DNA from 3 places in the Peribacillus sp. 05N428 genome. Region 3 is predicted to be linked to each of the others. Evidence: riboswitches for the same ligand, from Rfam matches in the RefSeq annotation. Region 3 holds a riboswitch; each other region holds the start of a gene.
What was found. Region 3 has a riboswitch for S-adenosylmethionine ahead of AC1DIV_RS19220 (Fur-regulated basic protein FbpA). Riboswitches for the same ligand answer to the same signal wherever they lie in the genome.
Positions count from the first base shown of each region.

Region 1: linked by a shared signal. The riboswitch ahead of metK (methionine adenosyltransferase) and the one ahead of AC1DIV_RS19220 (Fur-regulated basic protein FbpA) in region 3 are both predicted to bind S-adenosylmethionine.
Region 2: linked by a shared signal. The riboswitch ahead of AC1DIV_RS00745 (Na+/H+ antiporter NhaC family protein) and the one ahead of AC1DIV_RS19220 (Fur-regulated basic protein FbpA) in region 3 are both predicted to bind S-adenosylmethionine.

Region 1 covers NZ_JBFTMS010000042.1:33,021-37,221, forward strand. Annotated here, with positions in the region: gene pckA (phosphoenolpyruvate carboxykinase (ATP)) at 1-1,164, opposite strand, end outside; SAM riboswitch class I at 1,594-1,756, shown strand; gene metK (methionine adenosyltransferase) at 1,920-3,113, shown strand; gene AC1DIV_RS24920 (gamma carbonic anhydrase) at 3,632-4,150, opposite strand.
Region 2 covers NZ_JBFTMS010000001.1:172,027-176,227, forward strand. Annotated here, with positions in the region: gene hutG (formimidoylglutamase) at 1-1, shown strand, start outside; gene AC1DIV_RS00735 (hypothetical protein) at 325-480, shown strand; gene AC1DIV_RS00740 (SOS response-associated peptidase) at 540-1,211, shown strand; SAM riboswitch class I at 1,547-1,654, shown strand; gene AC1DIV_RS00745 (Na+/H+ antiporter NhaC family protein) at 1,843-3,150, shown strand; gene AC1DIV_RS00750 (chromate transporter) at 3,349-3,894, opposite strand; gene AC1DIV_RS00755 (chromate transporter) at 3,943-4,201, opposite strand, start outside.
Region 3 covers NZ_JBFTMS010000023.1:12,852-17,052, forward strand. Annotated here, with positions in the region: gene thiW (energy coupling factor transporter S component ThiW) at 1-241, opposite strand, end outside; gene tenA (thiaminase II) at 257-946, opposite strand; TPP riboswitch at 1,038-1,142, opposite strand; SAM riboswitch class I at 1,300-1,404, shown strand; gene AC1DIV_RS19220 (Fur-regulated basic protein FbpA) at 1,580-1,768, shown strand; gene AC1DIV_RS19225 (aspartyl-phosphate phosphatase Spo0E family protein) at 2,018-2,215, shown strand; gene AC1DIV_RS19230 (GNAT family N-acetyltransferase) at 2,285-2,791, opposite strand; gene AC1DIV_RS19235 (DUF459 domain-containing protein) at 2,980-3,681, shown strand; gene AC1DIV_RS19240 (ABC transporter ATP-binding protein) at 3,724-4,201, opposite strand, start outside.

The DNA.
Region 1 (4,201 bases), on a different contig from region 3:
AGCCTCCGGAGAAGTTACGCCTCTTTCAGTACCAGCCAATTTACTAGTGTATCCGCTTAGGAAGTGGAACATTGCCTGTTCTTTGGAAAGCTTGCTGATTGGAGGCAGAACGCCTGAAGCATCAGCTGTTAAGAAAATGATTGTATTTGGATGTCCTGCAATACTTGGGTTCACGATGTTATCGATCGCTTGCATTTGGTAAGCAGCACGAGTGTTTTCAGTCAATGAACTGTCATCATAGTTCGCTACACGCGTATCCGGATCAACAACAACATTTTCCAATACAGCACCAAAACGGATTGCGTCGAAAATTTGCGGTTCTTTTTCACGTGAAAGGTTGATCGTTTTCGCATAGCAGCCGCCTTCGATGTTGAATACGCCATTAGAAGACCAGCCGTGCTCGTCATCGCCAATCAATTTACGGCTAGTGTCTGCTGATAAAGTTGTTTTGCCTGTACCGGACAGTCCGAAGAATAAAGCGACGTCCCCTTCACGTCCTACGTTAGCAGAGCAATGCATTGGAAGGATTCCAGCCTCTGGAAGTAAGTAGTTCATGATCGAGAAGATCGATTTTTTCATTTCTCCTGCATATTCCGTTCCGCCGATCAGGATCGTACGGCGTTCAAAAGAAACGATGATGAACGTTTCGGATGTAGTTCCGTCCACTTCTGGGTCCGCTTTGAAGTTAGGTGCAGAAAGGATCGTGAATTCAGCTTCGTGACCTCTCAGTTCCTCTTCGTTTGGACGGATGAACAAAGTATGGGCGAAAAGGTTATGCCAAGCATATTCATTAACAACACGGATGGGAAGACGTGATGATTCGTCTGCACCAGCGAAACCTTTAAAAACAAAAATCTCTTCTTTTGCTTTTAGGTAGTCAACTACTTTATTATATAGTTTATTGAACACATCTTCGGAAATCGGTCGGTTCACGGGACCCCAATCGATTTTATCTTTAACTGATGCTTCTTCCACGATATATTTATCTTTAGGTGAACGACCGGTATATTTGCCAGTTTCAGCTTTTACCGCGCCGGTTGATGTTAAAACGCCTTCATTTCTGCTAAGTACTTTTTCGACCAATTGAGGAACTGATAGTTGAGTTTGCACATTGTTTCCTGTTAATAATTGGTGTAACTCATTAGAAACATCTACAGAATTCATATATGAGGTACCTTCCTTTGTTTGAGTTTTTAGATTACAATTAGTATAACACATTCATTTAATTAGTCTATACTATTTCTTTTAATTTGTGATTATTTTCAGCTAGCCGCATTAATCATTTTAATCCGGCAGGAACCGATTCAGGATAATCGCATATACTTTCATGAAGAAAATTTTATTTAAATAGGAAGTTAGTAAGCAATATATGTCTAATGGGAAAGTCAGGATGTCGTTCCTTTTCGATGTTCAATACTTTATTATTAATGGCAATTTACAACATTTCTATTCGTATTTTGTGTTGTAAACCCCTCTAGGACGTTGTATCAACATGTTTTTTCAAATGAACGCCATTCTGGGTGGAAATGTTCTTTTTAGAAAAGCATTGACAAATTCCAGCCAGATACGATAATATCTTAAATTGTACGGATTCTCTTATCCCGAGTTGGTGGAGGGACAGGCCCTTTGAAACCCAGCAACCTGCCATATTGAACTTGACTCCAAGATCGATCGCCGAAAATAAAGCGAAGGTCTTCAAGGAATAGTGGTGATGGTGCTAACCTGAGCAAGGTAAAAAACCCTTGAACGATAAGAGTGAAAGGATAGAAGACAGAGTTTTAAACCTTTCCTCATTTGCCAGGGAAGGTTTTTGTGTTTTTTATAAGTAATTCTGTGTCTATAGTTGAAACTAATGAGGGAAACGAGTTCCGTAAAAATCAGGCTTATGCCTACAACATACTAACTTCCAAGGAGGAAATATGATGTCAAAGAAACGTCTATTTACTTCTGAATCTGTTACAGAGGGCCATCCGGACAAAATTTGTGATCAGATTTCAGATTCCATTTTAGATGCTATCCTAGCTAAGGATGCAAATGCACGTGTTGCGTGTGAAACTAGTGTAACTACAGGTCTTGTACTTGTTGCTGGTGAAATTACAACGTCCGCTTACGTGGATATCCCGCGTATCGTTCGTGATACGGTTAAAGGAATTGGCTACACACGTGCGAAATACGGTTTCGATGCTGAAACTTGTGCCGTTTTGAGTTCCATTGATGAGCAGTCTGCCGATATCGCAGCTGGTGTCGATAAAGCATTGGAAGCTCGTGAAGGAAACATGTCAGATGAAGAAATCGATGCAATCGGTGCAGGGGACCAAGGTCTTATGTTCGGATTCGCTTGTAATGAAACAGAAGAGCTTATGCCGCTTCCGATTTCATTGGCGCATAAACTTTCATTCCGCTTGACTCAAGTTCGTAAAGATGAAACTCTTGCTTACCTACGCCCTGATGGTAAAACACAGGTAACCGTGGAATATGATGAGAATAACCGTCCTGTACGTGTAGATACAATCGTCATCTCTACACAGCATGATGCAGAAATTACGCTTGAACAAATTCAAGCCGATCTAAAAGAACATGTGATCAAAGCTGTCGTTCCAGCCGAGTTGATCGATGCAGATACTAAGTACTTCATCAACCCGACTGGCCGTTTCGTAATCGGCGGACCTCAAGGGGATGCTGGTCTTACTGGACGTAAAATCATCGTTGATACTTATGGCGGATACGCTCGTCACGGCGGCGGTGCATTCTCTGGTAAGGATGCAACTAAAGTTGACCGTTCTGCTGCATACGCTGCACGTTACGTTGCGAAAAACATCGTGGCAGCCGGCCTTGCCGACAAAGCGGAAGTTCAATTGGCATACGCAATTGGTGTGGCAGAGCCTGTATCGATCTCTATTGATACGTTCGGAACTGGTACAGTTAGCGAAGAAGTCCTTGTTGACCTAGTTCGCGCAAACTTCGACCTTCGTCCAGCTGGAATCATCAAAATGCTTGACCTTCGTCGCCCAATCTACAAACAAACAGCTGCATACGGACACTTCGGCCGTACAGATGTCGATCTTCCATGGGAACGCACGGACAAAGCAGAAACATTAAAAGCACAAGCGTAATTCATATAAAAAAAGGTGTCCCGCTATTAGCGGGGCACCTTTTTTATGGATTAACTTAGCCGTCTGCGGGAATAATTCAAGAAATCCCAAAGAAATTCAACTTTAAGGGCCATACTCGTGAGTTAGAGCGATTTACTCGTGAGTTTTGAGCAAATACTCGTGAGTTTGGAGCAAATACTCGTGAGTTTCAGCAATTTACTCGTGAATTTGGAGCAAATACTCGTGAGTTTCAGCAATTTACTCGTGAATTTGGAGCAAATACTCGTGAGTTTCAGCAATTTACTCGTGAATTTGGAGCAATACTGGTGAGTTTCAGCATTTACTCGTGAGTTTGGAGCAAATACTCGTGAGTTTCAGCAATTTACTCGTGAATTTGGAGCAATACTCGTGAATTTCAGCGATTTACTCGTGAGTTTGGAGCAAATACTCGTAAGTTAGGAGCAAATACTCGTGAATTTCAGCGATATACTCGTGAGTTGCGTTCAAATACTCGTAATTTTCAGTCAAGTGCTCGTGCATTACTTTATTCGTTCCGCCGTTTTATAGTATTGGCCTTTTTCGGCGTATTCGCGTACGATGCGTTCCATATCCTGACGATCTTCTTCGTTGATTTCGCGGATGACTTTAGCTGGACGTCCGAATGCCAACATGTTCGGTGGAATGACTTTGCCTTGGGGAACGAGACTGCCGGCACCGATGAAAGCCCCTTCGCCGATTTCGGCTTCATCAAGTACAATCGATCCCATGCCGATTAAAGCTCCTTTGCGGATTTTACAGCTATGTAATATGACCTGATGGCCAATGGTTACTTCATCCTCGATGATCAATGGATTATTTGGGCTTTGGTGCAGGATGCTGTTATCCTGTATACTGACTTTTTTTCCGATGATGGTTGGGGATACATCACCGCGAATGACGGAATTGAACCAGATTGATGTTTCGTCACCAATTTTGACATCACCTGTGACGACAGCATTTTCAGCAATATAAGCGCTTTCAGCAATTTCAGGTTCTTTGCCTTTATACGGATAAATAATCATTTTCAATCATTTCCTTTCCGAAGTGAATGTTTTTATGTATTATTTTAA
Region 2 (4,201 bases), on a different contig from region 3:
ATGGACATGCGATGGCCGCAACTTCAATTCGGTCTTCCCGGAAAGAGCGCTTTTTTTCGTATCGACTGTTGGGGCTTTCCTTAATGTTATCTTCAGTATTGAAGCGAAAAACCTTTAAAGCGCCCAGACTGTCCATGAATCATTCATGGACAGTTTTTTACGCCTCCTTCACAAGGAATCATGGTCACAGGCATTGCTTCGTTCGACTAACCATTTAAAATATAAAGGCATGTGGATTTTCCATGACTCTGCTAAGTTCAATACTGATACTTGTGGGTTTTTGGTTTATAATAACAACCATCTAGCCTTTTGAGGAGGGATTCCATGAATGAATATAAAGTAACGGTCAGGAATGGCAGTACCTTAATTTTGTCGGAAATCATTAAAGCTGAAGATGAAAGAGAAGTCCTTGGCACTCTTTTGATTTCCAGCGAATTATTTAATCAACCATTTACTGATATCAGGATTTTAGAACGCTGATTTGTGGCTGCCCGTTCCATTTGATACACTGTAATAAATCTTAATACGGTGGCGATATTATGTGTGGACGTTTCACTCTTTTCACTGACATAGAAGAAATAAAAGAACGGTTTGATATTCGAGGGTCATTTGATGAGGAATACCAATTCAGCTACAATATTGCTCCCTCCCAATCCGTGCTCTCCGTCATTAATGACGGGGTAAGGAACCGGCTTGGATATCTTCGGTGGGGACTCATTCCTTTCTGGGCAAAAGACGAAAAAGCGGGCTACAAAATGATCAATGCCAGAGCGGAAACCATTGCTGAGAAAGCAAGCTTCAGGAATGCGTATAAGAAGAAGAGATGCTTGATAATCGCTGACTCTTTTTATGAATGGAAGAAGACACCAGAAAGAAAAATACCGATGCGAATAAAACTGAAGAATCATGCTCCATTTGGAATGGCCGGTCTCTGGGAATCCTGGAAATCTCCTGAAGGCATCAGCATCTATTCGTGCTCCGTTATAACAACCGTGCCAAATGAGCTAATGACCAGCATTCATGACCGCATGCCTGTCATCCTAAAGCCAGAAGATGAAAAAGATTGGTTGAATCCTTCCATTAATGATCCTGCATATCTGCAACAGTATTTAAAGTCATTCGATTCGGAACAGATGGAAGCATTTGAAGTATCGACAGATGTAAACTCGACTAAAAATAATACACCTAACCTAATCCAACAAATTTGCTGAGAGTTCATTAGACCTCTCAGAATGTAGACAACTTGATGAAAATCGAGTTTGTCTACATTTTTTTTATGGTTTGTACAATTTGACGTTGCCTCCAGGCACTCGCTTTTTCCGCAGAAGTCTCGTACACCCGCTCCAATCAACTTAGATTCTCTTTATGAACAGTAAGGAGTGCATGTGAAACACTTTAAAAATTAACCCTTGCGAAAATAGACAAAATGCTGTACTGTTATATTTGCTTTTCAAAACGACTTTCGATGTCACGAACTCAGGCAAGTTTCTAGCGTGGCACTTTTCTGGCAGTCATCGTAATTTTAGATAAATTATATAATGTAATCTTCTTATCAAGAGAGACGGAGGGACTGGCCCGAAGATGTCTCGGCAGCGGACTTAAATGGAGTGCTGTGCCAAATCCAGCAGGCTGATTTTCGCCTGAAAGATAAGGAGGGTGTTTTTTATAAATTAAAAGACCTCTTCTTGTTGTTAAATAGAAGGGGTCTTTTTTATGCCAGTTTTTTGCTACAGCTCCATGACTGGATAATCAGGTAGGTTCAAATTGGAGTTATTTGCGAAAACTGTTAATAGAATAGAGCTGTGACACATGTCGCGGGAAAAATAAAAAGAGGTGTACATCATGAGTGCAAACAATAAAGGGAATCCATGGGCATTGATCCCATTTGTCGTATTTTTAATTTTATTTATTGGATCCGGAATCATCACTAAAGATTTTTATTCATTTCCGGTGATTGTAGCGATATCCATTGCATCGGCAGCTGCATTGGCGATGAATCGGAAAGAGACATTCAATGAAAAGGTTGATATCTTCTGTAAAGGTGCCGGTGACGCCAATATTATGTTAATGGTAATCATTTTCCTTTTAGCCGGAGCTTTTTCCGAAGTTGCCAATGGTATGGGGGCAGTTGAATCAACAGTGAATCTTGCCTTAGCTGTTTTTCCCCAAAATCTATTAATGGTAGGAATTTTCATCATCGCTTGTTTTATTTCACTATCCATGGGGACAAGCATGGGAACGATTGTTGCCCTGGCACCTATCGGGGTTGGAATTAGTGAGCAAACAGATATTTCGCTTGCCCTTTCAATGGCGGCCGTTATTGGTGGTGCGATGTTTGGGGATAACCTTTCATTCATTTCAGATACGACAATCGCTGCTGTTCGAACTCAGGGAACGAAAATGAAGGATAAGTTTAAAGTGAATTTTTTCATCGTTTTACCTGCAGCCATCATCACATGTGCCATCCTAGGCATTTTAACGATGGGTGAACAAGCTGACATTTCCCAACAGTCTTATGATTGGGTGAAGATTCTTCCGTATCTTTGCGTATTGGTCACTGCATTGGCAGGAGTCAATGTGTTCTTGGTCCTTTCCATCGGAATCGTATTTGCCGGAATCATCGGCTTGGCTGATGGTAGTTATCAACCGTTGGGTGTCATTCAAAAAATCGGAGAAGGAATGGCGGGAATGTATGAAATCTCCTTCCTTGCCATTTTAATTGCAGGTATGGTTGCTGTAATCAAACATAATGGCGGCATCGATTATCTACTCCACCTTGTGACACGAAATAGCAAATCAAAAAAAGGGGCGGAATTCAGCATTGCGGGGCTTGTTGGTTTAACGAACCTTTCAACGGCAAATAACACGATTTCGATTATCATTGCCGGGCCACTTGCCAAAAATATTTCTGAAAAGTATGGGATTGATCCGCGGAAATCGGCGAGCGTCCTTGACATTTTTGCATGTTGTATCCAAGGGTTGATCCCATATGGAGCACAACTGCTTGTTGCAGCAGGGGTAGCAAAAATTTCTCCGTTAAGCATCTTGCCGTATTCATATTACCCAATCCTGATTGGACTTTGTGGCGTCCTTGCCATCCTGATTGGTTTTCCACGGTTGCAGCCGGGAAATGATGGATCGAAGAACTAAAAGTTAAAACAAACCCCTAAAATTTCATTGAGTTTGTCTACAGTCTGAACACCCTGAATCATTGGATGCAGGGTGTTTTCTGTATGGTAAATACATAAACATAATAAAGTTTTCTCGCACTTATATAGTATCAATCATTTTTCAATTTTTCTGCTTAATTCCGGTCCAAATTAATGATGGTTGTGTGTGAGACAACTGTCATGAATAGAGGACAACACCAACTAAACCGGAAAGAATAATTACATAGGCTGGATGCCAGCGTAATTTCATTAGGGCAAATAACGATAAACCAAAAACGAGTAATAAGCTTATCGTATGCCATGAAAAGTTCACGGCTATCATATGATTGGAAAGTGCTAAACTGATCGCTGCAAAGATGATCAAACTAGTGACAATCGGTCTTAATCCATAAAACATGGATTGAACAACTGGATAATGATTCAATTTGCTGAAAAATGTGGCTATAACGGTTACGAATATAATGGCAGGAAGCAAGATTCCTAGAGCAGATGATATGGCTCCTGCTAACCCAGCAGTCGAATAGCCAACAAGAATGGCACTATTGGCGGTGACAGGCCCTGGGGACATTCCGGAAATGGCGATTATATCGGTGAATTCCTGCGTTGTCATCCATCCATGCTGTGAGACTTCCGATTCTATTACGGGAATCATGGCGTATCCGCCTCCGAAAGATACAAAGCCGATAATAAAGAAGGTGCTAAACAACTCCCACAATTCCATCATTCCATCACATGCTTTCTTAAAAATTAGTTAGACCCTATTTTGATTCACCTATATGCCAGCACCCATGAACGGTTCGAAATCATTTTCTTCTATTTTCCTATCCTTTTTGTCCATTTTGACATCGTAACCTAATTTTCTCTTAATGGAGATGGTCACAATACCCGCTAGAGCTCCCGCTAATATAACCATCACAGGGTGAAGAAAGAAGAGGACAGGAATTCCTACTATTAAAATACAGAAAGTTGATTTGTCTACAACTGCCGATTTTCCTATCTTGATAGCCGCATATGCAATGATGGCTACTATG
Region 3 (4,201 bases):
CAATCATGCTGCCGGGAAAGGCGAAAATTGAACCGGTACCAGACATGTTTCTAATGATGGAAACTAAAAAAGCTTGTGTCACAGCATATGTAGGCCCCAATAGAACCGCCGTCAGGACATTTGCCAGATGTTGAATAGGAAAGATTTTTGCAAATCCTGCAGGGATGAAAATAAATGAACTGGTCAGCGTCGTTAAAGCCGTGATCATGGCTGTCAATGTCAGTTTCTTGATAGGATTCATCCTCATGTCAACCACCTACAGAGGCCAATCCTGCTCATTTTGAACCATGTCCCAGAATAAATATTCATATCGGGAAGTAACCAAAAAGTGCTTTTCTAATCTAAGAAGTTCCTTTTCAGGCATGCCTTCCGTCAATTCTTCCAACAAAGTGATCAGCCACTTGTGTGCTTCCCCGAATTCAGGAGATGAATAGGACCTTATCCAATCTGCGTAGCGATTGTTTTCCAGTGCTGCTCCATTTTGTTCTTTTAATAGCAAACCGATTTCATAATAATCCCAAGCGCAGGGCAGGAGACAGGCGATCAAGTCTGCCAAAGTCCCATGCTGAGCTGCATTTAGCATGTAACCTGTATAGGCTAGAGTGGTTGGAGTAGGTTCTGTACTTTCCAATTCCTTGGAGCTGATCCCGAATTCGGAAGCATAATGCCGATGAATATCCATTTCCACTTGAAGGGTTTCATTTAAAATGCTCGCAAATTTTGCCATGGTTTCGATGTTATGGGCTTTGATGACACCTAAAGCAAAGAGCTTGGAATAATCCATGAGATAGACATAGTCCTGCTTCAGGTAATAGGCAAATTTCTTTTCAGGAAGTGTACCGTTTCCAATTGCCTGGACAAAGGGATGTGAATGGTTCCTTTTCCAAATCTCTTTTGCCCGTGCATGCAGTCTATCACTGAATGTTTCTAATTTTGTATTCTCCATTGTTCATCCTCCTATAGAATGGCTCCTTTTGTTGAATAAAAAACCCCGTTCCTGAATACGGAACGGGGTAGATGGATATAGTCTGTAAAATGGACGATATCATCCACTTCCCTCCGCCGGTATGAGCCGGTTCAGGTTCAAAGGGTCCGGAACTAATTCCATCTCAGTCTTAAAAAAGACTCCCCTAGTGGTGTGAATTGTATGTAATTACTGACATCATATCAGAAAGACAAGAAAATGCAACCCGTATTTGAAAGAGGAATCACTTTATGTCCAGGAAAAAAGGGAGAACCAGGTAATTGACTTTTGAAGATTATTAGGTTAGAATCATTTCTACATCATTATATATCGAATTCTTATCCAGAGAGGTGGAGGGACTTGGCCCTAAGAAACCTCGGCAGCGGACCCGTTTAGGGAACTGTGCTAAATCCAACAAGCATATGCTTGGAAGATAAGAAGAGCCGTACGGACACTGTCAGCCTCTTCTTAAATTAGAAGGGGCTTTTATTTTTGGGAAATAACGTTTAGTGACATACTAGAAAAGGTATATATAATTTGGTGAAATCAAACAAGTTGATAAAGTTTAGCTAACTAGAAGCAGGCACTAGGACGACTGGGAAAGGAGCCATTTACATGGCAGAATTATTTAAGAGGATTGAACAGAGGAAGGCAAAACTCATTGAAGAGCTATTGGCCAATGGAGTATACAAAACCTCTGATGAAAGGCACCTTTATGATGCCCCATTAAAAGTACTTGAAGATGAATATAAGATTGTTATAAATAGACCTAATAACGAGTCACCTTCTGAATGGATGACATAGTAAACGGAATACAATATTTGGATTTTTGGATAAGGGATATGATGTAAGCATTCGCAGTCTACACTAGTGGATGCTTTTTTTGCGTTTATTAGAAAACGACACAAATTATACATAATTAAATAACAAAATAGGTGTTTTGTCACATTTGACCTATAAAATAACACATTTAATTTCTGAAAAATAGTTGATTTTAACTAGTGGTTTCATTATGATGAAAGTGTAAAAATATTGAATAAATGGGAGGTGACTATGATGCCTTGCCGTAAGGTAACTATAGAAAAAGTAGAAGAGAAGAGACAGGAAATGATAAAGTTGGGAGCGATTTACGGCTTAACAAGTCTGCTGACTGTACAAGCCAGTCAAGAATTGGATACGCTATTGAATACGTTAGCAAGTAAAAGAGATTCTGAATATTTTTCCCTTCAAGAAGCATATAGGTATTTTTAAATTAGCAATTCGACCTGTATTAATCTGAAAAAGCTACTGCTCAAGGCAATAGCTCTAAAGAATTATATATTAAATATCGACACGTTTACCTAGAATGATCAAATCCCGCTCAATGCCATCCATCTCGGCAACTTGAGGTAAATGTGCCCATTCTTCAAACCCGAATTTGGAAAAAAGCTTAAGGCTTGGTGTATTATGGGCGAAAATGAAACCCAATAAAGTCTTAACGCCTAATTTTGGACTCAATTCAATTGCCTTTCGAATCGAAATTTGTCCAATTCCTTTTCCCCGGAAATAATCATCAATGTAAATACTGATTTCGGCAGTGGAATTATATGCCGGTCGGCCATAAAAGGATTGAAAGCTCATCCATCCAGCGGTTTTCCCTTCTATAGTAATGATATATAGCGGTCTACTTTCTGAATGATGTTCCTCAAACCATTTAACCCTCGATTGGACGGATACAGGTTCCGTATCTGCCGTGACCATTCTTGAAGCAATTGTCGAATTATATATTTCAACAATTCTGGGTAGATCAGATAGTTCTGCCTCTCTAAACTCTATGTGTTCTTCCATGATTTAAACTCCTAACTATCATTTATTCAATCTCCAGAATGAAGGGTAATCCCGTTTCCATTGAAAGTTTTATATTATCATACACTCTTTATTCTTTATCTGACAATTCTTTTTTATGTTAGTACTGCAGATTTTTTGGGTATGAAAAAGATTAAATACTTCTAGTAAAAAGACAAGAGGAGAACCAAATGAAAAAATTGGCAGGTATATTGATTATCGTACTGGTTATATGTTTTGCTGCATATGAATTTCAGGCCTCGGAGTCGGAAGATGTGCAAAGGGTCATGGCTTTTGGAGATTCATTAACCTATGGAAAAGGGGATAAGGACGGGGAAGGATATATAGATGGCCTTGAGGATGAATTGAATAATCCGCAATCGGAGCAAAAAGTGAGTTTTTGGAATTACGGTATTAAAGGCCAGGAAACGGATGGGGTGATGAAACAGCTAGATGATTACCGCATTAAAACGAAACTTGATGAAGCCGATACTTTCATTGTTTTTATTGGAACGAATGACTTGATCAATAGTAATGGCGGGAACTTGGAGAAAATAAGTGACCGAAAAATCAATGAGGGTAAACGGGAATATATCAACCATCTGAAAAAAATTACATCAACACTGATAGAGGCAAACGATAAAGCGGATATTCTGGTAGTAGGACTATATAACCCAATTAAAGACAATCAAAAACTTGAAAAGCACATTCGCGATTATAACGAGTCAATAAAGGGATTAGCCGATAAAGGTGAACGGATGTTATTCATTCCTACAAATGATCTTTTTGAAGATGAAAAGAAAACAAAGTATTTCAGTGATAAGTTACATCCGAATGAAAAAGGGTATCAGCTCATTGCGAATCGGGTTTTGGAAAGTTATGACTTCAAATGAAACCAAACATGCACAGAAAGGCTTTCTGTGCATGTTTGCCTGCTAAGTTGCTAGGTAGTTGATATCGCTTAGTTGAGGGAACTGTAAGTCATGGAGCTGCTTGTATCGGCCGTTGTTTTGCATTAACTGGTCATGTGTTCCTTTTTCAAGAACCTGCCCTTTTTCCATAACGATGATTTGATCGGCGTCATGAATGGTCGATAAACGATGTGCAATGACTATTGAAGTCCGTTTTTTCATTAAACGTGACAAGGCTTGCTGGATCAAATGTTCAGATTCTGTATCCAAGGCCGCCGTTGCTTCATCGAGAATGATGATTTGCGGATTTTTCAAAAGTGCCCTGGCAATGGCAATGCGCTGTTTTTGTCCGCCTGAAAGCTTGACTCCGCGCTCCCCGATCTGAGAATCATAACCATCAGGAAAGGCACTGATAAAGTCATGCGCATTTGCAGCTTTGGCGGATTCGATGATTTCATCATCTGTAGCATTAAGTTTGCCATATACGATGTTATCACGGATA